One region of the Gracilibacillus sp. D59 genome, then DNA from elsewhere that is predicted to be linked to it. Evidence: riboswitches for the same ligand, from Rfam matches in the RefSeq annotation. Region 1 holds a riboswitch; each other region holds the start of a gene.
What was found. A riboswitch is a leader RNA that binds a small molecule or an ion and turns the genes downstream of it on or off. The one in region 1 is predicted to bind cyclic di-GMP.
Positions count from the first base shown of each region.

Region 2: it holds a riboswitch for cyclic di-GMP, as region 1 does, so the genes downstream of both, ACTWP4_RS17600 (anti-repressor SinI family protein) here and folE (GTP cyclohydrolase I FolE) in region 1, are expected to answer to the same signal.
Region 3: it holds a riboswitch for cyclic di-GMP, as region 1 does, so the genes downstream of both, ACTWP4_RS02785 (LuxR C-terminal-related transcriptional regulator) here and folE (GTP cyclohydrolase I FolE) in region 1, are expected to answer to the same signal.
Region 4: it holds a riboswitch for cyclic di-GMP, as region 1 does, so the genes downstream of both, ACTWP4_RS12615 (hypothetical protein) here and folE (GTP cyclohydrolase I FolE) in region 1, are expected to answer to the same signal.

Region 1 covers NZ_JBQQCK010000013.1:20,449-28,408, forward strand. Annotated here, with positions in the region: gene ACTWP4_RS18325 (ATP-binding protein) at 1-516, opposite strand, end outside; gene ACTWP4_RS18330 (SDR family oxidoreductase) at 534-1,244, opposite strand; gene ACTWP4_RS18335 (6-carboxytetrahydropterin synthase) at 1,244-2,068, opposite strand; gene folE (GTP cyclohydrolase I FolE) at 2,095-2,661, opposite strand; cyclic di-GMP riboswitch class I at 2,839-2,924, opposite strand; gene erm (23S ribosomal RNA methyltransferase Erm) at 3,149-4,012, opposite strand; partial or broken gene ACTWP4_RS18350 (helix-turn-helix transcriptional regulator) at 4,521-4,592, opposite strand; gene ACTWP4_RS18355 (alpha-amylase family glycosyl hydrolase) at 4,640-6,055, opposite strand; gene ACTWP4_RS18360 (hypothetical protein) at 6,402-6,848, opposite strand; gene asnB (asparagine synthase (glutamine-hydrolyzing)) at 6,887-7,960, opposite strand, start outside.
Region 2 covers NZ_JBQQCK010000012.1:8,157-16,116, forward strand. Annotated here, with positions in the region: gene hemL (glutamate-1-semialdehyde 2,1-aminomutase) at 1-505, shown strand, start outside; gene ACTWP4_RS17575 (hypothetical protein) at 1,587-1,898, opposite strand; gene spoVID (stage VI sporulation protein D) at 2,175-3,128, shown strand; gene ACTWP4_RS17585 (phosphotransferase) at 3,192-4,208, shown strand; gene ACTWP4_RS17590 (hypothetical protein) at 4,205-4,393, opposite strand; gene ACTWP4_RS17595 (alpha/beta fold hydrolase) at 4,642-6,153, shown strand; cyclic di-GMP riboswitch class I at 6,259-6,350, shown strand; gene ACTWP4_RS17600 (anti-repressor SinI family protein) at 6,386-6,511, shown strand; gene ACTWP4_RS17605 (NAD(P)/FAD-dependent oxidoreductase) at 6,864-7,960, shown strand, end outside.
Region 3 covers NZ_JBQQCK010000001.1:615,361-623,320, reverse strand. Annotated here, with positions in the region: gene ACTWP4_RS02795 (GH92 family glycosyl hydrolase) at 1-623, shown strand, start outside; gene ACTWP4_RS02790 (LPXTG cell wall anchor domain-containing protein) at 704-1,387, shown strand; cyclic di-GMP riboswitch class I at 1,805-1,893, shown strand; gene ACTWP4_RS02785 (LuxR C-terminal-related transcriptional regulator) at 1,989-2,618, shown strand; gene ACTWP4_RS02780 (YveK family protein) at 2,822-3,586, shown strand; gene ACTWP4_RS02775 (CpsD/CapB family tyrosine-protein kinase) at 3,561-4,253, shown strand; gene ACTWP4_RS02770 (tyrosine-protein phosphatase) at 4,587-5,348, shown strand; gene ACTWP4_RS02765 (tyrosine-protein phosphatase) at 5,526-6,293, shown strand; gene galU (UTP--glucose-1-phosphate uridylyltransferase GalU) at 6,380-7,261, shown strand; gene ACTWP4_RS02755 (polysaccharide biosynthesis protein) at 7,288-7,960, shown strand, end outside.
Region 4 covers NZ_JBQQCK010000006.1:227,214-235,173, forward strand. Annotated here, with positions in the region: gene ACTWP4_RS12590 (LPXTG cell wall anchor domain-containing protein) at 1-293, shown strand, start outside; gene ACTWP4_RS12595 (EAL domain-containing protein) at 455-1,228, shown strand; gene ACTWP4_RS12600 (anti-sigma-I factor RsgI family protein) at 1,275-2,546, opposite strand; gene sigI (RNA polymerase sigma-I factor) at 2,546-3,253, opposite strand; gene ACTWP4_RS12610 (DUF5667 domain-containing protein) at 3,424-4,497, opposite strand; gene ACTWP4_RS12615 (hypothetical protein) at 4,516-5,007, opposite strand; cyclic di-GMP riboswitch class I at 5,037-5,123, opposite strand; gene ACTWP4_RS12620 (hypothetical protein) at 5,703-6,290, shown strand; gene ACTWP4_RS12625 (SH3 domain-containing protein) at 6,292-7,960, shown strand, end outside.

The sequences.
Region 1 (7,960 bases):
TAAAAGGTTGCCTGTTTTATATTGTTTTATTTTCGCTTTATCAATCAGCAAAAAAGCTCCTTGTGTCGCAGAATAGATGACATCGCGATACACTTCCCATACTTGATCTTTCTCCTTATCCATTTCAGTGAGTGTTTTGCTAGCATGTACTTCATTTAATGTTCGTAACAATACATCACGAAAGGGCTTCGGATAATCTAGCTTTTTAATTTCTTCCTCTATTACATCATGATTCGTAATCCATCCTAGCCCTAGTTGTGCTAATTGATATAATTCTTTCATCTTCTCATCAGTGATGTTATCGATGGAATGTAGAGAAAATGATTGTAAGAATAGTTCTTCTTTTTTGTTTATGTCCATCCCATCTGCTAGTTGATATACAATCCAGCCAATAGTTGCTTGTTCGTTCATCTGCATAAAAGATTGAAAAGCCAAGGATGGTGATAGTTTCTGAGAAGTTTGTTGTTCTACAGCTTCGTTTCTTTTACCTCGTCGTTTGGTAAAAAGTCTTTTCATTTCCCATTTATCCTTTGTTATAGAATACCGTTAGGTGGCATAATCGTTATTTCATCAACCACTGCTTGTTGTGGTTGACAAATCAAATAGATTAAATGCTCTGCGATAGATTCGACGGGAATCATATTATCGACGTCTAAATCGAAAGATACATGATCCCAAAAAGAACTGTTGATTGCACCTGGTAAAACAGAAGTAATGCGAACACCTTCTCTTCTTAATTCTTGCTGCAGTACTTTCGTTAAGCCATGCACCCCAAACTTAGAAGCCGTATATCCTCCGTTCCCCGGCAAAGCAGTTGTGGCAGCTATTGATGCAAGGTTCAGAATTTGCCCTTGCTTCTGATCTCTCATCACCCTACCAAAATACTTGCATGTTAGATATGTTCCTCTTAGATTTACAGCGACCATGTTGTCAAAGTCTTCTGTTGAAGATTCAAGGATATTGTCAAAGGTACCAATCCCCGCAGAATTTATTAAGACATCAACTCGTCCAAATCGTTCCACACTTTTCTTAACAAAATGGTTTACTGAATCTTCGTCTGTCACATCCACCGGGAATGATGTAATATTTTCACCTTCGAATGATTGCTGTAAAGTTTCAATGTTTCTTGATCCTAGCACAAGCTTTGCGCCATGATTTGCTAGTGATATTGCTGTTTGTCTGCCGATACCTTTACTCGCACCTACAATCACGATCACTTTATCTTTTATCTGAGAGAAGTCCATTAAACTGACACCTCTTCTGTTCCTAAGTATTCAAAATAATTTTTCTCGGTTTCCCAAAGGCCTATTTTATAAAGGTTAGATATATGTGGTGATAACATATCATAAATTACTTTTGCCATTACCTCGGATGTTGGGTTCAGCCCTTCAAATTCATTTGTATCTAAATTTAAATGTTTATGATCGAATTTATTTAAGACAACATTCTCCACAATCTCGTCCAATTCAGCCAAGTCTACGATCATGCCTGTTACCTGATCTGGAATCCCTTTTACAAATACATCTAAATAATAATTGTGACCATGACCGTTTGGATTATTACATTTACCGAAGAGCTTTACATTCTCTTCATCCGATAACTGATCACTATGCAAACGATGTGCTGAGCTAAAATGATACTTTCTTGATAACGTAACCATATCTTCTTCCCCTTTCTCTGCATATAAATATGGATTTTCATGTAACCGGAGTTGATGTAACGTACAGCCTTTTAGCTGAGGAGCGATCGCTTCCCACAAATAGCCTACAATGTTTTCTGTTGTTGGAATGTGTGTCATAAAAAAAGGATGTTCTTTATTTAGAAATTTCCCGTCTAGTTCTTTCTCCACTAATCCACCTACTATTTGCTTGATATCTACCGTATTAACAACAATCCCTGATTTCTGATTTAGGTTGCCTTTTACCATTACTTCCAATTTATAATCGTGACCATGACCATTTATATTACTGCACAAACCGAATATTTGTTGATTTTTTTTTTCGCTCCATGTAGCAATGCGATAACTATGCATCGCAGAAAAGTCAATTCTCCTGGATAAATATAGCAACAGTGTCCCCTCATTTCTTACAGTTTTTATAAGCTCTTTAAAAATTCGTTAACTAAGGTCGCATCTTCCGTAAATACTCCTTTTTTGACCGTAGTTACTGTCGCACTTCCTGGTTTCTTGACACCCCTCGCACACATGCATAAGTGTTGTCCTTCCAAAGAAACGATTACGCCTTTTGGTTGTAGTACATTTTCAATGGCCAGTGCTATTTGATTAGTCATTCTTTCCTGTACCTGTGGACGCTTAGCCGTTAATTCTACTAGGCGAGCGAATTTACTAAGTCCAACGATACGTTTGTCTGGGATATAACCGATATGTGCTTTTCCAAAAAACGGAATCAAGTGATGCTCACAAAATGTATAATAATCAATATCTTTTACTAAAACGATGCCTTCATAGCCCTCTGAATCGAAAGTCGTAGTTAGGGCGGTCTCAGGTGGGGTTCCAACTCCTTCAAAAACTTCTTTGTACATTTTTGCTACTCGCTTCGGTGTATCTAATAACCCTTCACGATTTGGGTCTTCTCCAATTGCTTCTAGAATGGAGCGAACATTACTTTCTACATCAATAGCGTTTAACACCTGTTCTGTCATATAAACTCCCTCACTTTCTACGCTTCGATAATGCTATACGTTTGGATCACTAGATTCAGAAAGCAATTCCATGATCCTTTTTTATATTAAAAAAAGCCCACCAAAAAAGTTTGGTGGGCTCTCAGTGTGAATTAGTAAAAAAGGGTATACTAATCCATACTCAAATAAACCATCCTTTTCGGTAACCCGGCTGTCATAATCTTGAGACCTTAGACCCATAGGCTTTGCGTCCTCACCTTTCAATGAGTATGCCATTATCGAAGGTAATATTTTCGTTATTATCCTTAGGTATTATTACTTAGGTTTATTCTAATGAATATATGTGTGGGTGTCAATATATATTTTATTCCAGGATAGAATCTTTTTTTATAGTAATAAAGAACTAGTTGATTTACCGAAGTAAGGGAGCTATTTTCATAGCTCTCTCTAGCAAATCGTACATGATCATGTCACTTTGGTTTGTTCAAACATTTATAAAGTTAAAGCTTCAAAAAAAGTCGAGTTTCCCCTTTTTCATTTTGGGCCATCTGAATCGTGGAACATGCTTTACCATTGTTTCAAAGATTATCCCCCATTGTTGTTCCGATAAAGACGAAACTGGAAAATCATTTTTTATTCCAAGATTCCTTTTTAAGTGCTTTATTTGTGGTGGTGTAAATACCCCTCTTAATGCCAAATCAATAGATAATTGTGGGTTTTTAAGCACATAATCCGCCATTCCCCAAAAGATTAAATAATCTGCAATTGGTACAATCGGTCTTACTTTTCTATTTATTGTAATCAGAGCGGAATCTACTCGTGGTGGTGGAGAGAAATTTTTCCTTGAAATTCCTTTAACATACCGTATATCAAACCACATTCTCCAAGCGATAACATATGGATTTTTCACTAACCTTGATGTAAACCTTTTAGCTGCACCTTTTTCCATCACAATGACACCTCGTTGGAAATTACTTAATGGATTATTAAGAAGTTTCTTCATAATTGGTGTGGTAATAGAATAAGGAATATTTGACACAACAATAAACTTTTCCTTTGGCAAATATATTTTCAAAATATCTTGATGAATAATTGTAGTATTCGGACAGTTCTCTGTCTTTATTTCTAAAATATTTACAAACTTTTTATCATATTCTACTGCCAAAACCTTCCCAGCTCTTTGATTGAGGATTGTAGTTAAAGCGCCTTTTCCAGCACCTAATTCCAATACAGTTTCGTCTATATTCACCTTGGTTAGGTCTACAATATCATTGATCAATTTCTTATTATGCATTAAATGCTGTCCTAAAAAGTTTGGACTTTTCCCGTGGCTTCGTTTTTTTCTCTGATACTTAAGCTTTTTCTTGGTCATATTATATCTCCCTTTCTCAATTTAAAAATAAAAAATCACAGACAATCTGCCTGTGATTCGGAGTAAAGGGGAGAAGACCCATCCTTATTAGATTCCGGCGTATTAAAAGCCGCTAGCAAATAAACCTTCACAAAAGAAGGAAAATTAGACATAATTAAAGAAAGGCAGAATGATCTGCCTTTCTTTACATTACATATTTTTGTTATATGAAATGAAGGTTATTAAAAAAGGACAGACTGATCCCGTTTACTCTGTGTACAAAAACAGAGCCTTTGAACGTATTTAATTACTGGTTCAAAGTTTGGAAACGTAGTCTGATGTAATAAATCATTTTTTAATAATCCTCCTAAAAATTAACAGTACATTGTCATTATATACTCACTTTTAGAATAAGTCAAAGTAAATATTTATCTAGGAATGATTTATCACTGAATTTAAGGGACAGAAAGCCAGTTATTCTGTTGTTAGAATAACTGGTTTTCATCTAAAGCTTTAACTCATCCATTTGCTACAGTTCCACTACAGCTTGTGAGATCCGTCCCTTTACACCTAGCTTCTGCATGGTATTTACTAAATGATTTCAAGGCTTGTCCACCATAAAGTTCTGCTCGATTCTTTTCATTACCCTTACTGCTGACGCATTTTCCGATTTTTCACACCAACTGCCACAATAAACGCTATAAAACCACCAAGGATTACAACCATCATGGAGATAAAGAACCAGTTAAATCCGGTATCTTCTTCTAAAATAAAGACATTGCTGGTTTCACGTTCTAAAATCATTTTATGTGTACCATCATTTTGTTGTCTGACGATGTTATCTTCTAGCAAACCTCTCAGTTGCTTATCATCACCAATACCCTCCAATGAGGCAACCTGTGTTTCGGTGTCATTATTAATCGCAATATACATCGTTTGATTTTGATCACTTCTTTTATAAACAGACATAGCACCTGCTTGAGCAACTAGTTCTATGTCTCCCTGCTTTAATGCAGTTGATTCTTGACGGATTGACGATAACTTTTTCAAATGCTGAACAATTTCTTCATCTTCTTTATTCAACTCAGCCATGCGGTGATCTGGTTCATCTACACCATTATCCATAGGCACTTCCACTCCCTGATAGAGAAAAGAAGATCCAGGTAGAGTATAAAGTAAGGTAGAAGCAAGTTTCCATCTTGTCACAGGGTGAAAACCTTCCTTCACTGCTTCATGAGCCAACCGTGAAGTCATCGCAGATTCGACGTAGTGTACACCACCCATCTCTTGTGAAAATAATGGTTCAAGAGACTCTCCTGGTTGTTTTAGGATATCCACCGCTTGACTTTGGAAGTCATGATCAAGTGCATTCTCATCATCTTTTCCATCTACTAACAAAAATGCATCCTCATTTTCTTCTTGGATACGTTGTCGCAGTTCATCGATCAAGGATTGTGGTGTTTGTTCATTTACATAAACATGAAATCCGTCAATTCCCGCTGTCTTCATCCAATAAACCGCTGTTTCAAGAAAATATTGTTGCACGTCTTCATTTTCTAAATTGACGGTAGGCAATTCATCGTCTAATGGGTTTACAGAAGGTTCAGATACCCAATCAGATTGTTCATTTACCCAAATATGTTTATTATCAACATGTGTTAATACAAAATCTAGGATAACATTGATATCATATTCTTCTGCTTCAGCCACTAAATTTTGCAAATCAGCAATATTTCCAAACTGCGGATTAATACTTTGTGCCTCTAAAGGATCAAATCCATGGTAGGAAGCCGATGTCATTACCGGGCTTAAATTAATTGTAGTTATCCCTAATTCACTTAATTCAGGTATTTTATCAATAATACCTTGCAGGTCCCCGCCATGATATGCTGAAGGATCATCAATATTAATTTCTATATCATTGCTGCTGTCTCCATTTACAAATCTGTCTACTAAAATATAATAGATTCTTTCCCCTCTTTGTTCTTCAGCCATTACGGTTAAAGTCGGGAATAAACACAGGAATAGAACCATAATTAATAATACTTTTCTTATGTAGTGCATAGTGGTCCCCTTTTCTTTAAATTACTTCACCACCTATTATCCTAGACAATTATAGAAAGTCAAATCCCTAAATAGAAAATAAGATGAAACTTTTGTGACTAAGAAAAACAAAAACAATCGTCCCTACTCTGATTATTAGATAGAAAATAGATACAATCTGCGTACTAGTGAATACTTTACATTACTGCCTTTTATCCTGATGTAGGTAGAGTACTTAAATACGCTACGGAATGAATACTTCGCTTTACACGGGCAAGCCGTGCCCATGGAAAGCGAAGTATTCTGCCGGAGTGGTACCGTGACACTCCCTTCAAGAAAGATTGGAAGAAAACAAAAACTCTCTATCTTATCTTGATAGAGAGTTTTGATAGTTTTTCTTTACTTTTTCTCGTATTCGGTAAATGATAATTAGTCCAGTCAAAAAGAAGATTGGTATTAGATAATAGATAATGTTGCGCCAGTGAAGCGGAACGCGATGGGCAAATACCGCTTTAACATGCGTGCCCTGTTCATCCACTGCTATTGCATCACCAATGTCTGTGCCTTCAATTTCAAAATACTCTGTTCCTACCGGATAATGATTCGATGCATTGCCATAATACTTGCCAGTGTAGTCATCTGCTTGGGTGGTTACTTTTCCGATATATTTACCAATAAGAGATTGATCGATTTGTTCATCGGTGACCTGATATACACGGCCGTCTAATACAACAAATGAGTAATCCCACGTAAGTGCATATAATGTGGTAGGTATTAGAAAAAGAAGCAACATACTGATACATATTTTCTTCATAACCGTCACTACTTTCATCCATTTTCGACACTATAACATCATATATCAATAACAACTTTATTTTCTTGCAACCAGTATTCAATTTGTGCGATATGGGCCAACAACTGAGGCCCTGTCATTAATTGACCAAACCATGGTGCACTAATATTTGCTGCTTTCTGGTCAACCAATGCTTTTACTTTTGATCGATCTAGTATTTCGAATAACCGCGCATCCTTGTCATTGATGATTTCGTTCATCCAATTGATTACTGCTTCCGTATATGCCGGGTGATGTGTTTTCGGATATGGACTTTTTTTGCGGTAAAGAATTTCGTCTGGCAAGATACCTTCTAATGCTTTTCTGAGAATACCTTTTTCGCGATCACCGTATGTTTTTATTTCCCAGGGAATATTCCAGACATACTCAACAAGATGGTGATCACTGAACGGAACACGTGCTTCAAAGCTCGCACCCATACTCATGCGATCTTTCCGGTCTAACAATGTTGGCATAAACCACTGCATGTTCAAATAAAACATTTGTCTTCTTGCTTTTGCTTCTTCTTCTTCTCCTTCTAATAAAGGAGCTTCTTTCACGGTATCTTCATATCTTTGTTTTGTATATGCTTCTAGATTTAATTGTTGACTCACATCTGAACGTAATAGATTTTGCCTGACTTCTGATGATCGAATCCACGGAAAACCTTCGCGATTAAGATCATCCTCACGATAAAACCAAGGATACCCACCAAAAATTTCATCCGCACATTCACCGGATAATGCTACGGTCACTTGCTTTTTGGTTTGCTCACAAAACCATAACAAGGAAGAATCGACATCTGCCATTCCAGGTAGATCACGGTATCGTACTGCATCTTTTAATAAATCAACTAAACTGAGATTATCAATAACATATGTGTGGTGCTTCGTGCCCAGTGTCTGAACCATTTTATCAATATAGGTTTTGTCCTGATTAGGTTGGAAACTACTTTTCTTAAAATATTTGTCGTTATCGACATAATCGATAGAAAAGGTTTGAAGAGCATCCTTTTGATTGTTTTCGAGATATTGTGCTGCTATAGCTGTGATCGCACTGGAATCCACTCCCCCTGATAGAAAGGTGCCAAGTGG
Region 2 (7,960 bases), on a different contig from region 1:
AGATTTAACTTGTTTAGGGAAAGTAATCGGTGGAGGTTTGCCTGTTGGTGCATATGGTGGTAAGCGTGAGATAATGGAGCGCATTGCTCCTGTAGGTGATATTTATCAGGCAGGTACGTTGTCTGGGAATCCACTAGCAATGACAGCTGGTTTAGAAACATTAAAGGCGATGGATCGTGCCTCATATGACGAGATTAATAAGAAAGTAGATCGTCTTGTGGAAGGTTACAGATTAGCAGCTGACAAACATAATGTACCATTACAAATTAATCGTGCTGGTTCTATGATTGGAGTCTTTTTCGCAAATGAACCGGTGGTTAATTATGAAACGGCATCGAAATCAGATACTGAAGCATTTGCAACGTATTACCAAACAATGGCGGAAGAAGGAATCTTTCTTCCACCTTCACAATTTGAAGGATTATTTCTGTCTATTGCCCATACAGAAGATGATATTGAAAAAACAATCGCAGCAGCAGAAAAAGCATTCGAAAAACTATCCTAATCCAAAAGCTTGTAAGCCTAAAAGGTTTGCAAGCTTTTTTAATAAGGTAGGAAAGCATATAAACGTTGGTATCATAGTATTTTTGTATCTTATTTACGTTTAAAAAGTGTAATGAATAAAGATTTAGTTGATTAGTCATGCTGTTTATGATGAAAGTTAAAGTGTCCAAGCCACCCGCTGCGGCTGACCGTTTCGCTTTCCAAGGGGCATCCTCTTCAGCTAACTTTTGCAGGAGGAGTTCGCTCCTGCAAAAGTGGATCTTCAGATCATGCTATTCCCTTAGGAGTCGAAACGGTCGGCCTCCTCTATACCTTTTTCTACAACGAATATCAGAAAAAGCATATTGCTTTTATAACCATATAAGTGATACAAGAGCCATTTTTTTACACTTTTACGAGGGTTAATAACCCAAGCTACTAGGTCTGACAAATGTTGTAGCGCATGCATGGCGCGAAGGCGCCCACTTCAACTCCTGTGGGACTCGTTTGCCCTGAAGATCCACTTTTTTGAGCGGTTTTTGCTCGAAAAAGTTAGCTGAAGGGCAAACCCCACGGAAAGGGGAGTGGGCAGCCGGAGTGGTGATCAAACGGTCGATATATTTCATAATGACTACTAATAGTAATATTCACAGACCTACTTAGCATATTGTTGTAAGACGGGGCGGGTTTTGCCTAGTTTTTCTTATGTTGATTTCTGTAAAGACTGAGCATAATATAAGTTGATAAAAACTACGAACGTACGAAAACTTGTCTTGGGTTAGTTTCCTTCGATTCTGGTTTGTGATGAGTGCTAGAATACGTTCTGGCAGAATACTCTGCTTTCACCCAAATGGACATAAGTCAACATCTGCTCAAGCAAGCTTTCGACTCCTAAGGGAACTGTAACCAAAGTGAGATCCCACCGTGAACGGTCTTTTAGTGAGTGAGGAGGCTGCAGAACGCGAAATATGTTACAACAGCGTATCCCTAGTACTCATTTCTGAGAAGAGAGAAGGGAGCAAATCTAAGGGGAATTACTACGGAGTTTATGTTTACTGCAGTATAAAATAGAGAAATCTTTTTAAAAGAAAATTAATTGAAGACTATTCATTTGATTCGTATTTTCCTAATTTAGCATGGGGAGGTTGGTGATCTAGTATTTGAACGTCTATCCATACTTTAATTTCATCATTCTTTTCAAGTTTTTCTATATCCTTCATGTTCTCAACTGAAATTAATATTGTACCATTGTAACCATATTCAGTAATGGTACCTGATTTAATATTCATTCGTATTTGATTACTATCCTCAAAAGATACAACAATCCCAATAAAATCAGGAATATCTGAATATAACTTTTCTTCAGAACAAGCTACTATAAGTAATGCCAAGATCAACAAAATACACCTTTTCATTTCTTAGCTCCCATAAATACTTATTATATTAAATTATTTTAACATTAATCATAAATGATAAAAAACAACTGGTTAGCAAAATCGAAATGCTATTACATTTTATGTATTATTAAATAGAGTTGCGTGGAAAGATAGTTCTATTTTAAAACCAGATACTAATACAAGAAAATAAGCAAGCTGAATAATTCTTGATCAAGCATATTTCCTTGGGTACCTACATATAGTTTATTGAGATGCTAGTACGCCTTAGCTAAGCAAAAGAAAGGGGGAAGTGCTTTGCAAGAAACTTTTACTTTTAATATTCATGAGGCAATAGCTTTCGATAAGGATCAACAAATCCAAGAAATGCTAGGCATTGGATTAGAACCAGTGATATCAATGGAAGAAATAGGTAATACACTTTCCATCAGAGGTGTGATGGAACTGAAAGGAGAGTATATTAAAAACGACACTCCTGATGAGAGTGAAGAACGACTAACTGACGCAACTTACGTGGAACGCGTAGAATCTTTATCTGATGAAGTCAACGAATTTTTTCATAAATTCCTTATTGATGTATCGATTCCAATGGAGAGAATTCCATCTTTAGATGATGTCTCTATTGAAGTAGATCATTTCGATTATGCATTAGATTCTGCGAATGAAATGCTAATAGAAGCAACCCTTGCTATTCATGGTATAGATGAAACGCAAGTTCAATCTGAAATTCAAGAAGAAGATACTCTGCCAGCTTTCGAAGAAAATCGCATGGAAGAACAACAAGACGAAACAGAGGATACATTTCATATTAAAGTAGATGAAGAATTGGAAACTTCACCGGAAGAAGAGAAAGTTGTTGCTATCAACAGTAAACGAAGTGATCAGGAATCAATGGAAGTAGTCGATAGCATAGATGAACAGGAACCGGAGTTAGTTAGAGAGTCAGAAGAAGATGTCGTTTTGGAAAGTGAAGATGAAGAACTGGAAGAAGAGGAAGAAAAACTTCATGTCCAAGCGAGAGAAGAGCGGACAAATGATGATACATCCTATTTATTGAATATTTTCGCAGGAGAAGAAAGTTCAAACTATACTCGACTAAAATTATATATTGTGCAACCTGATGACCAGATGCAAACCATTGCTGAGCGTTATGAAGTAACTCCAAGACAAATTATGAGAACGAATCGTCTGGAAGAAGAAGATGTATCTGCAGGTCAATTAATTTATATTCCAATAATCTCAGAGGAATAAAGCTTTAATCCCTTGGTGCCAGTCAAGGGATTTTTTGTTTCATATTTGGAAGGAGGAAACAAAATGGATTGGTCAAAAATTATAGATGGATTTCAATTACAACCGGAAGAAATCGAGCAGGTAACTGAAAGAGTGTTTAAAATTAAAGCGAATTCCCAACAGTATGCTTTGAAAAAGTCAAGACTAAATCCTGATGATCTAGGAAGATGGCAAGCGATTCAACAATTTATACAACAAAAACAGATACTTGGCTTTGTTCCCATTCATTATGCCAAAAATAAACAACCATTTGTACAGGATCAAAAACATATCTATTACCTGATGCCATGGGTGGAAAAAGAGTACATGGATCAACCAGTTGATGAGTATGCAACTACTATGCATGCAATCGGTCGTCTTCACGCTGCCACTATGGATTATCATCAGATTGCACCACTGAAACAAAATAAGACTACTATCGCGCAACAATTTCAGCAAGAGTTAGCTACCTATCGGGATCAAATGTTGAAGTACGTTCGATATTTTGAAGCAAAGCGTTTTATGTCCCCATATGAGTTACAAGTTTGCATGTATTACCGGGATATAGAACAAACATTCAATCAACTGGAAAGGTGGCAAGAAATTTATTTGGATGTAATGGAAGAAACCGAGAAGATGAAATATTCATTATGCCACGGAAATATACAACCTTCCCATTATGTCAATACACAAACCAACACGTATTTTTTGAATTGGGAAGATGCTTTTATGACTTCTCCAACATATGATTTAGTGAAATATTATCAATATTTATTTCAATTCCATGACTGTGATATGGGGAAAATAACTGATTCGTTTTCTATCTATTGTCGTTATATTGATTTATCGGATTATGAAAAATCTTTATTAGTTTTACAATTGCTTTCACCATCTAATTGGATTCAAGAGGTACTAACAAGTATGCAGGCATCCAGAAATAAAAATAATGTAACATGCTCTATTAGAATTGAACGGGAATATCGTAAGTTATTATTTGCATTTCAGTTACAGGAATTTATTTATGAAACATTAAAATCAGAGCAATTTGAAGAAACTTACTAGATCCATTCTAATTGAAAAGCAATCAGGATACCAATCAAAATTCCTAACAATAAAACATCGAACGTTGTTGGTATAAATAAAGTTCGTATCCCCTGAAAAATCACGATTGGAGGAGTGCACCGTTCACAAATTAATATCCATTCTCGAGCCCAAGGTGGTAGACGATAGCGATAATAACGAGCCAAAAAATCACCTCATTCACGATAAAATAAAGAAATGTATATTGTAGCTTATGCAGCGAAAATCGAAGCGTACACCTATTTGCAAATTTAAAAGAATTTTTTTCAATAAAAAGATTAACTATGTATGTGACGTTTGTAATTTCATAATAAATACCTAGTCCCATTTTCTTAAAACAAAGTTGTCATGCAGGAATATTATAGATGAATGTCGAATATATACATGATAATAGGTAATATGGAGTTAATGAAATGTGTCGGTGTTCTTTGATGGGGGTGATAATATATCATATCTTAATAGTGAAGGGTTTATGATTCATTACAAATGGCTTCATTCAAATGAATCAAACAAGAAAAATGTACTTGTTTTGCTTCATGGATTAGGATTGCATCTTAATTCATGGGGGCCTATTTTACCATTGTTAGAAAGGGATTATGATATTCTTCTGTTGGATTTACCAGGACATGGGCTTAGTGATTATTCTGGTGAGAAGCCAATACTAGACCGTATGTGCCGTGATCTAAGGCATTTAAAAACTTACCTCCAAATTAATGAATTTCATCTAATTGGACAAGGTTTAGGTGGTTTTGTTGCCATTCAATATGCCCATCAGTATCGAGAAGAAATTCTTTCATTAACATTAATCGCAGTTCCCATTAACTATCCTAAGAAATTGGGAGAGAAGCAAGTTACCAATCGAAAAAAAATTAGTAATCATTCTAAGAGCCTAGAGGTGTTGGGAGAAGAATTAATTCCACAGATTTGTTATAATACCACGGAAGAAAATAAAAGTATATTAAGAGAAGGATATCGTAAAGTTAACAAAGAAGTCTATTTTGAATTGTTTAATACAAGTCATATTGAAATGGCACGGAAGCAATTGCAAGCGATGAATAAGCCGTTATTGCTTTTAGTTGGTTCAGAAGACCCTGTTTACCCTCCAGAACTATTTAGTGCGACATTAAACGCTGTGCCTTCTGCAAGGTTTTTAACCGTACCTGATGCATCTTTTGTCGTTCAATTGGATCAACCATCTATCGTGGCGAAATGGATACATCAGTTTATTCAACAGAAAAGTATTAAAAATAAGGTTAAATACAAATATCTATCTGAGTTAAAATTTGAAATGGAGAGAGAATTAGAAGCACAAATTGAACGACTGGATAAGCGTGTAAATCACATTTCCGTTCTTATGTTACACCGTTTTGAAGTTATTATAAATGGTCTGGCTATTGTTCAAGGTTGGGGTAAAAGAAAAGCAAAAGTAATTTTTACTTATTTAATTTTACAGAAATCGGTTACAAGAGATGAGCTTTGCGATGCTTTTTGGCCTAATTTATCTTTAACTAAAGCTAAAAATCAATTGAGGGTCTCTTTACATCATTTAAAGAAAATACTTGAGCCTGCTCAGATAAGTCAAGATGAACCAATAGTTGTTACAGAAAGAGAGCATGTAGTAATCAGTGGTACTATTAATACTGATTATTTAGTATATCGGCAAAAACTTGAGAATGGTTTAAAATTGTCAAAGGGAATCGAAAAAGTTGAGATATATGAGGAATGTCTAAAAATTGCTTCAGATAATTTTTTCCCTGGTCTTTATGAAGATTATTTTCAACAAATTTATCATCAACTAGAACGAATTTGGGCCGGAATGGCAGAGTTTCTTGTAGACTGGTATCAGAACATAGGTGAAAAGCAAAAAGAATTACAATACAGAGAACTTTTGGAACACTTCGGTTTTAAATCCAGTTTTGATACCTAAAATGTAATTGTAATGGAAGTGTAATGATAGGAATGGTATGATAACAAGGTAACCATAGATAAAATCATATCCTTATTTTTTGAAGTTATATGTTGTACAGAAATGATCAGAAAAAGGCAAACCTATTGAGAGGTAGGGACGCAAAGTTACAGATCCGTATAATAATACATAAGTTTTCGGATGGCTGAGCTGCCTGAAATACTGTAGTGTATTTTAGGAGGGGAATACGTTTATGCCAACAAAAATAAACGTTGATTATGAATGGATTTACTTGATGGCAAAAGCGAAAGAGAGTGGTTATACGATAGAAGAAGTGCGTGAATTCCTAAAAAAGAATGAATGTAAATCCAATGTGTAATACAACGAATAAAACCCTACCTAAAAGTGGGTTTTTTCTTTTTGTTTAAAACTATGAATGTATAGACGAGGATGTCTAACATCGAGAAACTAAACGAATTATCGAGAGATTTATTCCGCATCGATGGTTAACCACTTCCACGATATAATTAATGTGTTATTGTCTCAAATTGGGGTATAGTTTATTATAGCGCAAATTGTCCATAAAACCCTGTGATGGAAGTCTCACTTTATTAGACGAGGGAATTTAATTTTGATATACTGACAGCGATTGATATGATACATACAAATTGTAAAAAAGGTGAAAACTATCGTAGTTTATTATGGGTCTAAAACAGGAAGGGAAGGATTCGATGATAGGAAACAAACCTAAAATAGTTGTACTTGGTGCAGGCTATGCAGGAATGATGACAACTAAGCGATTAACTCAACAATTTTCACAAGAAGAAGTTGAGATTACATTAGTTAACAAACACAATTATCATTATCAAACAACATGGTTACATGAAGTTGCTGCAGGAACAATTGATGTCAATCGTTCTCGAATCATGATTTCAGATGTCATTAATACTCGTCGAGTAAATTTTGTGCATGATACGGTTATAAAAATCAATAAAGAAGACAAAACAGTCCAACTAGAAAACGGTGAAATAAGCTACGATTATTTAGTCATAGGTTTAGGTTTTGAAAAGGCCACATTTGGTATTCCTGGAATGGAAGAGCATGCTTTTTCCATTCAAAGTGTTGATACGAGTCGCATGATTCGAGATCACATTGAGTATCAGTTTGCTCGTTATCGTAATGAGACAAATCCAGACCCAAGTATGCTAACAATTGTCGTTGGTGGTGCAGGTTTCACCGGCATTGAATTTTTGGGTGAATTAGCAGAACGTATTCCGCTATTATGTAAAAAATATGATATTCCACGTCAAGATGTGAAAATTATTGATGTTGAAGCAATGTCAACGATTTTACCTGGATTTAATGAAGAATTATTAAGTTATGCGAAAGAATCTCTAGAATATCGCGGTATAGAATTTAAGCTCGGAACTATGATAAAAGAAGTGAAAGCTGATTCAGTTATCGTCGGTGAAGATGAAGAGGAAATTACAGCAGGTACTATTGTCTGGACTGGTGGTGTACAAGCTAATCGTATTGTTGGAGAATCTGGTTTTGAATTAACTAAGGGTAAAGTTAATGTGGATGCAACATTACGTGCTCCAGGCCATGACGAAGTGTTTATTTTAGGTGATTGTGCATGGGTTATGAATAACGAAACTGGCAAACCATACCCTCCGACTGCGCAAATTGCTATACAAGAAGCAGATGTTTGTGCACATAATATTAAGACCATGATTTACGGAGGTACATTACAGGAATTTAAATTTGATGATAAAGGAACGGTTGCATCTTTAGGCGGAAGTGATGCAATGGGTACTGTATTTGATGG
Region 3 (7,960 bases), on a different contig from region 1:
TACCACCAACTGGTGAGGGCTGGGGAACCTATCAAACAGTTACTGCCTCCTTGGATGAGAACGTAACTGGTGTACAAGATGTGTATTTCGTACTCAAAGGTTCGACTGACTCTACTTATAAATATATCGGTAATTTTGATAATGCGAGCTTTTTCAACCAGGAAGAAGCGGAAGATAATGTAGTAATAGAGTTAGAGAATCGAAGTAATTGGACAGACGAAGTAAATTCATTCAACAATGGCCCATTGAAAATAGAAGGAAACAATGGTGGAACAGTTGTTGCGAACACATTTGATGGTGCATGGTTGACGTTCAACGATGTCAATTTTGGAGATGCAGGCAAAAAGTATGTCGACATAGTGTATGATGCTCCCTCGCAAAAAGCACCTGATGATGTAGTTGCGGAGATTCGATTAGATGACAAAGATGGTGAATTGATTGGGACAGTTGATCTAGCCAATACAGGAAGTGGTTGGGGAACTTATCAAACAGCCAGTGCCACGTTAGATAAAGTACTGACAGGCAATAAGACCATTTGTGTAGTCTTTAGTGGTTCTACTACATCAGAACTTCGATATGTTGGTAATATTGATAAAATGATCTTTTCTAATATTGTTAAGTAGCCTAATGATTACGTGAAAATGAAACATTAGCATAATTGATTCTCTTATAAGGGGATGAATTTAGAAGGCGAGGAGAAAAAGTGAAATTACGTATTATTTCGATACTTTTCATGACGTTGTTGATTGCTCAAATGCCAATGACAGTATTTGCTGCAGCTGTATCTTTGGATATGGATAAGAATGAAATCAGGGCAAGTCAAGAGCTTGAAGTGTCAGGAACAGCGACAGAGTTAGAAGAAGTACTAATTAAAATTGTTGCACCTGATGAAGCTGTTTATTATATGGATGTGTTAACGGTCGAAGATGGTGAATTCCAATCAACTATCGGTTTTCCGACGACTGCTAATGGAGATACAGCTGGCGATTACACCGTAATTGTAGGGTATGATGAAATTCAAGACACAGCTACCGTTGCTCTTACATGTGAAGAAGATTGTGATAACGGTGGAGGAGGTAATAACGGAGACAATTCTGACAATGATGGAAATAGTAACAATGGGGATAACTCAGACAATGCTGGAAACGGTAATAATGGAGGCAATTCTGACAACAATGGGAAAGGAAATAACGGAGATAACTCCAACAACAGCAGTAATGGAAATAATGGCAATAAATCCTCTGATAATAGCCAAAACAAGTCAAAAGAAGCTGAAAGTAACTTGCCAGACACAAGTACTTCCATTTACAATTTTCTGATAGTAGGTTTGATATTGTTAGTCTTAGGTAGTGGCGTTGTTTACTATCAAAAAAAGAAAAAAGCATAATTATTACGATTAAATAAATTGCGTAGTCAAAAGCTACGCAATTTATTTTTTGAAACTAAAAGAGCATTATTGGTATAATTCATATAAGAGTATTAGTATGAAATCGCGCAGTAATTTGTTCGGTATATCGATTATAACTAGTCAATAGCATAAGAATATCATACTACTCTCTGCGTCATATCACTTATGAATTGTCAAAATAGATAATTATCCACAAAAAACAACAAAATAACTTTCTCGCATCAACAACAAGAAACATATATCGACAAAAAGGAACAAAAAATATGAGTATATAAACCTGTATAATTTCCAATTAATTTACACTAAATAAACCAAAAGGTTTATTTTGACAAATATATCTTCCTACTTATTGAAATAAATATAGGAAAACGGTATTATATAAAACAGAAGTGAATAGTAAGAAAAAGGCAAACTACTTGAAAAAGTAGGTCGCAAAACCTAGGGTCTAAGGGGTTCAATTTACCTATGGCAGCCTGGTTACCTAAATTGTTCAAACATATGCAAAAGTTATTTAGGCTATTTCTGTACTATTCAGAAATAGCCTTTTTATTTTCAAAAAAGGAAACAGGAGGAAATATCAATGCGTATAGCTATACTGAAAGAAGCTTCTATATATCGAGAAGGATTAGTAGGAGTGCTTTCAAGCGAGTTTAAAGCGTATGATATCATTGCGGTTGAGCCGAAGCAGAAAGAAAAACTCCGAGATTATATTATCGACCTGCTCATCATTGATATTGACACAGATACTGATACCATAAGCTTAATTAACACATATACGAAAAACAACAAAAAGATAATTGTCTGGACAGAAGATACTCACCATCAAGACCTTACTGAGTTATTTAAAATGGATCTTAATGGATATTTCTTCAATGGAATGGAAAAGGAAGAACTTATTCATGCAATTCAAAAGATCATGTCTGGGCATCATTATATCCATGAAGACCTCACGCAAATTCTTTTGGGAGACTACCGTGAAATCCATAGCCGTAAAGAAAGACGACCAGTGGGTGTATTCACAAATCGTGAGTGGGAAGTGATGGAACTCTTAACTCAAGGATATAGTAACAATCGTATCAGCCAGAAATTATACATCACTGACAAAACGGTTAAAAACCATATCAGTTCGATCCTGAGAAAATTAGAAGTACCTGATCGAACAAATGCAGTGATCACCGCATTAAAAAATCAATGGTTCCATGTATCTTAATGAAAGAAAAGCCTGTGTATGAGGGTTGCATAGGCTTTTTATTTGTGTGTATGACAATTATGACATATAAAAACACTTAAAAATCTCAAGATAGTTATGTCAAATAAAAACGGTTTATGTTATAATTCCGTTTATGATGTGTTCGTATACAATGTCATGGGAAAATTCATCTTAAAGAACTTTTATGCGGAGGTTACGAAATAATGGAAGAAACGATATCACTCAAAGAAATTTTCGAAGTCCTGAAAAAACGTCTATTACTTATAGTATTATTAATTGTTGGTGCTGCCGGTATCAGTGCCGTCATCAGTTTTTTTATTTTAACACCGACCTATCAATCTAGTACACAATTTATTGTCAATCAAGATACAAGCGAATCTGAAAGTGTTGACCTTAATCAGATTCGATCTAATGTAGAGATTATCAATACGTATAATGATATTATCACCAGTAATCGTATCCTAGATCAAGTGGTGGAAGAGATGAATTTAACGATATCTGCAGGAGCGTTAGGCGGTAAAATATCGTTAAACACCTCGCAAAATTCTCAAGTTGTAACGCTGACAGCAACTGACTATGACCCGGCGGTAGCGGCAGACATTGCCAATACAACAGTAGAAATCTTTCAAGAAGAATTACCGGGTCTAATGAATGTAAATAATGTAAATGTTCTATCAGAAGCGGTTGTTCCAGCAAATCCACAACCTGTCAACCCGAAGCCTATGCTAAATATCGCAATCGCTATTGTGATTGGTGCAATGGTCGGGGTAGGACTAGCATTCTTATTTGAATACTTAGATAATACGATTAAAACCGAACAAGATGTAGAAGACAAATTGGAATTGCCGATTCTTGGAGTAGTGTCGCATATTGAGGAAAAAGATATGATGTCATTAGGACAGCCTGTTTCCATCAATCAAAAAGCAGAGAGGGGGAGCGTAAGTGGCCAGAAGAAAAAAACAGTCTAAATTAAAGAATGTAAGGCACTTAATCACGAAAATGAACCCACGCTCTCCAATTTCAGAGCAGTATAAAACGATTCGAACGAATTTACAATTTTCTTCTGTAGATGGGGAATTAAAAACGATGCTTGTAACATCTTCAGGACCATCAGAAGGAAAGTCATCAACGACAGCGAATCTAGCAATTGTGTTTGCGCAACAAGGAAAGAAAGTATTACTAATTGATGCGGATATGCGTAAACCAACATTGCACTACACTTTTCGAATCGATAACCGAAGAGGATTAAGCAGTGTGCTAGTGGGCGAATCAAGTTTGCAAGAATCAGTTACAAGCAGTGATGTAGCAGGGCTGGACTTGTTAACTTGTGGGCCGATCCCGCCGAACCCATCTGAATTATTAGGTTCCAAAGCGATGGAAAATCTTATTTCCAATGCCGGTTTGGATTATGATTTAGTACTCTTTGATACTCCGCCTGTTTTAGCAGTAACTGATGCCCAAATTCTTGCTAATATTTGTGATGGTGCAGTAATGGTTGTTCGTAGTAACCAGACAGAATACGATGCTGCCACCAAAGCAAAAGAGTTATTAGATGTAGGTAACGCGAAATTGTTAGGTGTTGTGCTAAATGACCGAGAACAGAAAAAAGGTCACTATTACTATTACGGAAATTAACCAAAAAACCTTTCGATCAATATTAAATTGGTCGAAAGGCTTTTTTTATGAAAATATAAAGGTACTGTGAGACCTCCAGTTATCTATTTCCTACCCTTATTCTGCGCAAATCAATATCAAATCACATATGTTCGTTTCGTATAATTTTATACGAAGCGCTAAAACTCTTCTTCTATGGAACCCCCATAAAAATCAAAGTAAATTCTAATGGATATAAATAACAATAATATCTTGAATTGTTCCTTTCCATTTTATAACGGATATGTTATTCTTTATATAGAACAGGTCTAAAGTCTTGTTTAGTTGGTAGAATAACAGGGAAGGGTGATACTAATGTTGGATATAAATCCATATATTATTCCAATTAATCATGAAAGTGTGTCAAATATTACCTCGTCAATCGCTATAGTGAAGAAAGCTGAAAAAGCTGGAGTAAAAAAAATCATTGCATCACCACGATACATACAAGGAAATCAAGAAATTCATAAAGATTCTATTATTAATCTTGTCGAGAAAATTAACCAACAGCTCGAAGAAGAAAATATAGCAGTAGAAATCATTCCTGGACAAACAATTCGTATTTATGGAAATATGGAAGATGACTTGGTGAAAGGCAGATTACTCACTTATGGAACAGATACAAAATACGTTTTTGTTGAATTAATGTATGATCACATTCCACAATATACCAATCAGTTATGCTATGAATTGCAATTAAAAGGATATAGACCAGTGTTGGTAACTCCTGAAAAAAATGTGGTTATTCAAGAAAATCCTAATTTACTCTATAGTTTGGTGAAAAACGGGGTACTAGTACAAGTGAGTGCGAAGAGTATTGTGGGGGAAAAAGGTAAGAAACTGCAAAAGATTACTAAACAATTGATACAACATAATCTCGTCCATTTCTTGGGTTCAGATACATCGGAAGAAACTAACTATTACTTACAGTCAGCTTGGAATACCATAAAAAAATACAATGATTTTGGACAGCTATATCTATTACAGCAAAATATGAGTGTGCTCTCAGATGGTAATGTGGTCCAGGGAGAAGAGCCTGTCTATTTTAAAAAGAAGAAAATATTCGGAATAATATAAATGGTTAATATGTTTATATATGGAGAAATGAGACTGAATTTACAAAAAATAAAGACTTTTCGACAAAAAACGTCTTTCTTCTCCTGTTTCCATCTGGTGTGTTTCCTGTTATACTTTAGTATGATAATTTGACGTAAAATGTATTACATTTCTGAGCAGAAAGGACGATGAATTGACATGATCGATATTCATTGTCATATCCTGCCTGGAGTTGATGATGGTGCGAAACATACAGAAGATAGTGTGCAGATGGCGAAATCTGCCGTATCACAAGGAATTAACACGATTATTGCCACACCACATCACTTAAACGGTAGCTATGATAACTATAAAGAAGATATATTACTAGCAGTTGATCAATTGAATGATAGATTACAAGAAGAAGAAATCCCCCTAACAATTCTTCCTGGACAAGAAACGCGAATAAATGGAGATATGTTAGCAGACTTAGAGAATGAACAACTATTACCACTAAACGAGACAAGTGGATATTTATTCGTGGAACTCCCATCCAATCATGTTCCGCGCTATACGAAACAGTTAATGTTTGATTTGCAATTACAAGGAATCAAACCAATTATTGTACACCCTGAGCGGAATAAAGAGTTAATCGAAAATCCAAATATATTATATGACTTAGTAAGTAATGGAACATTGACACAAGTAACAGCTGCAAGTGTATCCGGTAAATTCGGTAAAAAGATCAGAAAATTCAGTATACAGTTAATTGATGCCAACTTAACGCATTTTATTGCGTCAGATGCACATAATATAACCAGTAGAGGATTTGTGATGCAAGAAGCACACAATGTTATTAAAGACGAATTTGGAACTTCAATGCTCTTTTGGTTGATGGAAAATGCACAATATTTAGTTAGTGGAGATACAGTAGTAGGAGATGTTCCAGAAAGAATTAAACGCAAGAAGATATTGGGAATATTCTGATTGAAAAGCACTATGTGATTCTGTATAATGCTAAACATGTATGAAAAAAGTATGTTATTAATTTAATTGGAGGATTGTCATCAATTATGAAAAAGGTAAGAAAAGCAATTATACCGGCAGCTGGTTTAGGGACTAGATTTTTACCAGCAACAAAAGCAATGCCAAAAGAAATTTTACCAATTGTCGATAAACCAACGATTCAATATATAGTAGAAGAAGCTATTGCTTCTGGAATTGAAGATATTATTATAGTGACTGGTAAAGGGAAACGAGCGATTGAAGACCATTTTGATCATAATTTTGAATTAGAAGACAACTTATTGAAAAAAGGTAAATATGAATTATTGGAAAAGACAAAACAACCGGCAGAAGTAGATATTCACTACATACGCCAAAAAGAACCACTAGGTTTGGGACACGCTGTTTGGTGTGCTCGCAAATTTATTGGTGATGAACCGTTTGCGGTATTACTTGGTGATGACATTGTTCAGTCGGAAACTCCATGTCTAAAACAATTGATCAATGAATATGAAAATACTGGTGGATCCATTATCGGTGTACAACAGGTTCCTGAGCATGAAACACATCGTTATGGAATAGTTGATCCAAAGGAACAGCAAGGTGATAACTATTCTGTAAATAAATTTGTTGAAAAACCAAAACCAGGTACAGCACCGTCCAACTTGGCGATCATGGGACGTTACGTATTATCACCAACTATTTTTAAATATCTAGAACAAAAAGAAGTAGGAGCCGGTGGTGAGATTCAATTAACCGATGCGATTCAAAGGTTAAATGAATCACAAAGTGTATTTGCGTATGACTTTTCGGGTAAACGCTATGATGTTGGCGAAAAGCTAGGCTTCATTAAAACAACAATCGAATTTGCGTTACAAAATGAGGAAATTGGTGATGAAGTAAAGAAGATCATTGAAGGATTAGCAGCAGAAATTAAAGTGAAGCAATAAATCGATTTAGGGAAAGGATGGCCCAAATGGGTTATAAACAACGGATTTTCTTATTAATCTTATTAGACTCGTTAATCGTTAGTACAGCGATTTTTATAGCTTCATGGATTGTCTATCCAGATTTATCATTTGCTGCGATAGATGCTATGGCGATTACTGCAATCGCCTTGCTTCTATTTCATCATCTCTTTGCGTTTATCTACAAGCTGTATCATAAAGTTTGGGCCTATGCGAGCATTGGTGAATTAATGGCAATCGTAAAGGCGATTACATTTACCATTACGGCGACAGGTTTAGTTCAATTTTTTGCGAATGATTTCACCATTTACAGAAGAGCACTTATTGTTACTTGGTTATTACATATTATTTTAATTGGTGGATCAAGATTTGTTTGGAGAGTATACCGTGATCGCTATATGCAAGGAAATGAAAATAGAAAACGCACATTAATTGTAGGAGCAGGTTCTGCTGGTGCAATGATTGCGAGACAATTAAAAAACGAACAGCAACATACAGAGCTTTTACCAATTGCATTTGCGGATGATGATATGGCAAAGCATAAAATGCAACTATATGATCTTCCAGTCGCAGGAAGCACAAAAGAGATTCCTGACTTAGTCAAAGATTTGGAAATTGAACATATAGTTATAGCTATTCCTTCTTTAACAAATGGTGCTTTAACAGAATTAGTTGCTATTT
Region 4 (7,960 bases), on a different contig from region 1:
CTTTATCAGCTAACAGTGAAGAAAAAATTGATTTTTCTTTAACATTTCCCGCTGAGTCAGGAAATGAATTTCAAGGATTAACAACAAATGCAGAAATTGTCATCACTGCATATGATGACACCGAAACCGAAACATCTTCCTTTCCGATCTCTACCGATAGTCAAACAGGAGGATCCCCACTACCAAGTACAGCAACGATTATGTTTAACATTCTTTTAGTTGGTGGTGCTCTATTAATAGTAGGATCATTCATTCTACTTTATCTCCTACGAAATAAAGTTGCTGAAGAATAGGTTCCATCACCTATTCTTTTTTATGTGAAAGAAATATATAAATAGTATAGAAAATAATTAGATAATGTTGTAAAATGATAGGTATATTGTAACAGGAGTCATCTAAAAGGCGTATGATCAATAGTAACGATGTCATTGTTGTATTCGAGGGGGATTGCCGGATGTCTATTGCAAAAATCAATGATTTAATTGATAACGAGAAATTTGAGCACCATTTCCAAGCGCTTTATGACCTGCATACTTTAACTCCTATTGGATATGAAGCATTATTGAGAACTGATTTATTTAATAATCCTGAAATTCTCTTCGAAAAAGCAAGTCATACCAATCGTTTTTTTGAGTTAGAAATGCGCTCGATTAAAAAAGCACTTATGTCATATGATACGATTAATCAAAGTACATATAATAGCAAAAAAATACTTATCAATGTTTTTCCTTCTAACTTGGCCGATCCTGAATTTATAGATCAACTAACTAATATAGTAGGCAAAACAAAACTATCAACGAATCAAATTGTAATTGAAATTAATGAATCCGAAGTTATTCAAAACGTCGACTATTTTAGTACTATTGTGTATGAATTACAAACAGAAGGCTATTTAATCGCAATTGACGATGTTGGGAAAGGGGTTTCCTCCCTCCAGGCAATTGTCGAATTACAACCAGACTTTGTGAAGATGGATCGATATTTTGCTAAGCATCTAGCAGAATCTAATAGAAAACAAGAAATGGTACGTTCCATTGTGACATACTGTTTAAATACTGATACGAAGTTTGTCTTAGAAGGCGTTGAAATTCTTGAAGATTTAGAAATGGCAAAGTCAATAGGTGTGTCAACTGTACAAGGTTTTTTATTGGCACGACCAGAACCATTACAAGTAATTAAAAAATATGAAACCGATGACGGAGAAGATAACAATTTTGCAGCGAAGTAAAGAGCAGAGCCACTGTGGTTCTGCTCTTTTGATATTGTAAATAGCTTTAATCTTCCTTCCGTTTGCTATTACTATTTTCCCTTGCCTGATTTTGAACTTTTGACGATGACTCAGCAGATTTTTCATCAGATTTGCTATTATCTTCTGCTTCCCACTCAGTTTCCACTGGTGTTTCAGGATCTTTTTGTTTTTGGCTATTAGACTGTTGATTTTGCTCCGCCTTTTCGAGTATTTCATTTGGTGGAGTTTTATCCATTGCATTATCTTTCTTTTTATCATTTGCTGGACTCTCATTTTTGGTTTCAGTTTTTTTGTTTTTTATGATTTTTTCGTTTTGATTCTTTTCTTCATTATTTGGTGCTTTGCCATTGTTCTGTGACTTGTTTTGTCCATCATTCTCTTTAACCTGCTGTTTTGAATGCTCTTTTTCAGATCCACTATTGTCAGAGTTTTCTCTAGATTTTGCTTGAGATGATCTGTTTTTATTTTTCTCTGGTGCTTCCTCTTTATTTTTTGATGAACTCAGGTTTTCTTGCTGATCATTTCTTGTTTCACCAGATTTTTCAGCTGCTTTTTCAACCATTTGACGGAGTTCTTTTATCGTCTTGTTTTTAACCTCTTCGATATCAACTTCCGCTTTGTTTTCCGTCATTTGCTGGTACAAACGATATGAATTAACGGACAGAGAAACGTTTTTTGCTTCTTGATAGTATTGTTCATTTTCGGCATAAACCTCAATTTCCCCACCAACTTGATTTTGGGCAAAAGAATGATGGAAAATTTCTTCTACTAAAAGCAATTTTTTTGATTCCGTCTTATCCTTCTCCTGCAAATCGATCAATGTCGTGGTAACAATGGCAGACGTGTCCTTCGATAAGTATTGCTTTTCTTTTAATTGTACAACAATTTCATTAATTGCCTTATCGATTTTTTGGCCTTCCATGTCCAAGTCTTGAATCACACGGTTTGCATCGTCATTTAACGCAACTATATCGAGCACATTGAAATCTTCATCTAATGATATTTCAATACTTGGATTGATATCAATCGCAAGTAGATATGCTTGTTGATTCGGTTGGAAAAAAGATCCATTCATAACGATAAACAATAAAATTGCTGCTAAAGATACAACGGGTAGTACCATTTTTCTATTCCATTGAAGTAAAGGGGCTTTTTTTATTCGGTACGTCACATACTCACCAATAACTGGCATGTCATGTTTTTCACGAGGAACATTACGAAAAGTACCATCATCACACATCAATACAATCTGATGTTGCTGAACCTCCATGACCACACCTTTGATTTTTTGCTTCACTACTTCTCCCCCCTTACTTTATCACTTATAAACGATTGTAAATTCTTCCATTCAGGATGTAATAAAATAATAATAATTGCGATAATATATTTTCGGTATTTTTCGATGGTTTTGACACGATATTTAGTTAGTGTTACAAAATCCTTAACCGGAAATTGCTTACGTCGAAATAATTGTTCTACCAGTGTTTCTCTTTGAATAAAATCTTCAGCTATTTGTAGCACTTTTTTTCTTGTTCGCTTCTGTTTTGGACTATATGATTCTAATTCCTCGAAACGTATATAAAAGCATGACAATTGATCATTTAAATCAATAATTTCTTCCGCTATATTGCTAATCCGTTCTTCTTGTTGATATTGTTTTACCGATTCTTGCACATGATTTGTTTCGAGAAGTTTTTCACCATTCTTAATTAGATCTTGATATTGATTTTCTTTTCTAAAAAAATCGATCAATTCTCGATGAATAATTAAATAGACATAATTAAGAAAAGTTCTCCCTTTTCCAGGATCATACGTGTCAATTGCACGGTTAAAGGCGATTAAGCCAATACTCGCCTCGTCATCATTCCATGTTGTAAACTTTTTACATACTTTTCCTACCACACTCAATATATATGGTTGATAATATTGAATCAGCTGTTCTCGAACTAATTCATTCCCTTTTTGTATCTCCGTGATGGAATGCTCGATGTCTTCTTGCTTCATCCTGCCCCTCTCCCTTATCCACTATTTCATGAGCACCAAAAAAGAAAGCTTTATCCTCAAAGATATTAATAGATGTCAAAGGATAAAGCATTTCTATATTTAATGTAAGCTATAAATAGTTAAGGGTAAAGATATTTTTGGAATTTTGTCGAAAAAAATCGATAATATCTTTATCTTTCCTTTCCTTTTTCTTTTTCTGATCTATCATTCTCGTCATCTTCTTCCGACTCTGCCTTAGAATCATCTTCAGGTTCATCATCATCTTCTTGCTCTTCTACTTCTTGTTCTTCTTTCTCTTCTTCTTTTTCTGCTTCTTCAGCTCTTTTTTGTGCCTCTTCTGCTTTTTTGTGTTTCTCTTCTAATTTCTTTTGTGCTTTTTCCGCTTTTTCTTCCGCTCTTTCAGCTTTTTCTTCTGCTTTCTCTTGTGCTTGTTCAGCTTTTTCCTCTGCCTTTTCTTCAGCTTTTTCTAATTTTCGTTGTTCTGCTTCGGCTTTTTTAATAGCTTGTTCCTGTACTTCTTCTGCTAATTTAGTTTCTTCTGCTTCTTCTGATTCATCATCTTCTTGTTCCTCAACGATATCTTCATTTTCCGGTTGATCTACGTCTTCTTCATCTTCATTTTTTGATTTTGCTCGAAGATAATTTTCTTCAGCACGCTTTTGATTCTCAAGTGCTTTAGCAATACCTGCTTTTGCTTGTTCTGGTAAATCATCGCGCTCTAATAAAGCTTGAAGTTTGATAGTACGTTGTTTGGCATTATCTCTTAATTCATCTTCTGCTTCATCTCGATCCTCCGTGCTTTCCTCTTTCTCTTCTTGATCGGAGTCTTCGTTTTCATCATCCGCTTCTTCTGAATCAGGTAATTCCACTTCTTCTACTTCGTCATCATCTTCATTTGCTTCTTCTTCTGATTCTTCCTGCTCTTCCTCTGCAGCTTCTAATTCACCTTCTAATCGATCTAAATATTCTTCATATTGTTCGATTAATTGTTCAGCTTCTTCAATATTACCTTCGTCAATTAAAGTTTCTATTTCATTCAAACGGTCACTCACAAACTCGTCTAATAATAGCGCTCTTTCGGTTTGGTCTTCTGTCAGTTCCAGCTCTGTTTCTTCAATTAATAGAGCAGTATCATATAATTCCTCATCTGGGGTAATCGTTTCCTCTACTTCATTTGCATATGCAGTATTTCCTACAACTAATACACTAATTGTTGCTGCCGATAACCATGTTTTTAGCTTCATATCAGCTATTCCCTCCATCTAAAATATTTGAATACTCTCATTGAATGCATTTATTTGCTTTTTATTTTCTTGATAATGCTGTTCAGGAGTCATGAAAGTAAAAATCACATTATGTTTCGAACCTTGATGAAAATATATATCCCCACGTATATTTTCATTTCTATTTGTTTGAACAGCTAAGTAATTCTCATCCTCTTCTATTAATTCCGCTTTTTTAGAAAAAGAAGATAGAACGTTCTTTTTTAATAGATCCACCGTTTGTTCTTTACTTACCGACGAAACAATTACCCTTGTTGTCCCGTTTGAAAAAACGATGTTCTGCTCTTGCTCAGCGGTGGCTTCTTCCTCAACTGACCAACCATCTACTCCACCGATTTGGAAAACATCATTTTCATACAGTACATCTTGCTTTTCTGCTTGTCCGGTATTCTCCCCAAGATCCGTGGCACTCTCCCCTTGACCACATGCCATTAAAAAGAACAAACAGGATACTATCAACACTTGTTTCAACGCTTCACCCCCATTCACTATCATTATCTCTTGGTAGCTGGCTGGCTTTGTGACCCTTCACATTAGCCCCTATAGCTTTGCGTCACTGTTTTTTAACAGTTTTGCCTTTCTCCTTTTTCAACTATCTATACGAAAGACTTGTATTGAAAAAGGGGGGAGAACAAAATTTTTTCTATAAAAAATTAAAATATAAAAAGTTAAAAAAAATAAATATGATGAACGTTCTAGTATTAGTAAACAGTTTTATATGACCTTAAAGAAGAAACTATTTTAAAAGAAACAAGTGACCCCTGACTTCTTTTGATAAAATCCACATTTACCTTAGTGTAGCTTGCTCTTACAAGTAGGTTAACTTGTACATATAATGACATGTAACAGAAAGGAGGAAAAACGTTGGCAAAACAAGCAAAACCAATGACGGCAGGTATGGCCAAGCAATTACTGGAGGATAATAAAGTTTATTTAACCCCTGAAGGAAAGAAAATATTGAGAAGTATCGTAAAAAAATAATCACAAAAAAAAGTGCGCATACTCGCTTTATTGCGCACTTTTAATTATATAAGCCGGGGTAAATAAAATTTTTGCCATTAAAAAGTTTTCCCTTTCCTACCCGCACATTAAAATTTCTTTATTTTAAGATATTTGATATAATAATCATATGTCTTTTTTACTATTTTTATTAGTAGGTGATTATATTGAATTATGGTTCTGATTTTATGAATGATTTATTTCAAAATGATACGTCTATTGCACCAATGTCTGAGACGTATTATGTAAAGGAGAATTTCTTCGGTGGCAGTTCTTTCGTTGACATTAATGGTAATCCTATTTTGGAAACGATGCCTAATGCTGCCGGTGGTGAAACATTCCATTTTGCAAATGGAGAAACAGCACATGTAAGAGAGAATGTTGAAGGTGGCACTACTTTTGACTTTACTGGGATTGACAATGACATTACAAGCCGTTCTTCGATTTTCGGACAAGAAAATTACTACCAAAATGGAGAGCATATAGGTACATTACAACCTAATTTCACTGGAGATGGGGTTGATTTTGTTGCTCCAAGTGGTGGTACTATGTTTAGCACTTCCGAAAACAGTGTGATAGGTGAATCTCAGGTTCATATAGATTCCTCTTTTGTTGATAGCGAAAGTTATACAAGTGGATTTGACTTACAAAACCATTTCAGTGAAATTGAAGCTGTATCATCACAAATCTCTAGTGCTGATTTAGGGACTGCGATGGACGGATCAGACGCACTTGACGTACTGGAGTTCTTATAAGATGGCAGTTTCAAAACTAGAAAACTATTTCAAAGACCCAGCAAAAGAATATGACTTGATTGTAAGTGATTTAAAGTCACGTTTGTCCCAACCCTGCTGGGAGGAAGTAATTGCATATGTCGACCACGTTACAGAAAATGCAATGAATCGTGTATGGGACCAGCTTCGCCATCGATACGAATCCTTAAGTAGATTGGAAGACTCTTTTCCAGACAAACCAACAACAGAAGATCAACAGCGATACATTCGTAACTTTTTTGATTATACCGATCCAGGGAAAGTATCAAAGGATTTGCAAACAGCATTAAGCTTTGATGAACTGGAATCAGACTACATACAATTTATACGAGCAATGTCTGAGGGTGAATATGGAGAAATTTTTCTACGCTATCAATACCCTTCTCCTTTTTTCAATGGGTTGCAACAAGGAATATTACTTCATATTAATAACCTGACAAATGCTTTAAAGAAATATACAGATAAAATTGGTCAGCATGCAATCGTTATGGATCGTGTTAAAAGTGATCAGCAGGGAAAATCCATTATTAAAGGTGGTGCTTCACTACTTGGATTGTTAGTTGGCATCCCTTTTGCTGGGGCTGGTGTTGGTGCTTTAATGGGAGACGATAGTGAAACTCAAATCCATCAATCAATGGATAAGGTAATTCAAGGTTGGAATCATTATATTGATAGATTTAATTCCTTTTTACAAGAGCTTGAGCTTCATTACAAACTGGCAATGATGGCTCTTTATGGTGGTACCATCATACGGGTAAATGATCAATTTGCTACACAACGATTGACCTTTAGTGGACTAGCTCTATTAACACCGACATATCAACTAACCATTACAGAGCAGGAAATAGAAGAATTAACCGTCTGGACGAAAAAAACAACCAACGGGATTCAACATTTATTAAAATATAGACAGTGGCAGGAAGCTATTCAAGTGTCACAAAAACTTTTTCAATATGTAAAAAATAACCCGGTTAGTACCAGAGTTGAAGTCAAGGATGGGCAATCTGCCATCTACCTCGCACATATGTACTATTACATTAGTTATCAAGAAGCTTTATTGGAAGAATACAAGAATGGTCATTTTGATAGTTTTTATAACACGACGAAACAATTATTTCAGGAATTATATCTGTATATACTTGACAGCGATGTGAAGCAATTGGGATTTCATTCAATGAGTGAACTTTATATTCGTTTTATTAAAGAAGCAGTTCGGCGGAAAAAAGTGAAAGATGGTCACTTACTTTTTGATTATTTTATCCGTGTCGATCAACGTGTAGGGACGTATGGTATCTATTATGGTGAACAGCCAGCATCTAAGGAAGCTTTTTTTGATGAACATAAAGCAATAGCTTTGATTGGATCTTTCCTTGAAGATGTTTTTGACCTATCATACGAAACTGATAGTGAGGAAGACGAGGAAGAAGATATTTCATTAAATCGGAAACAACTAAAAGCATTAATCAAAATAGATAATAGTTTACAAAAAGATGAATTATCTGCTTACCTTAGAAAACTGTATTGGAAAAGTATTTTATGGCCGTGGAATAGAAGCTCTTTCCAATGGGTAGGTACTCACAAAAAGAAACTTGTTGCTGGTATTCTTAGCACTGGATTGATCACAGGTGGCTATTTTGCTGGACCTGATCTCT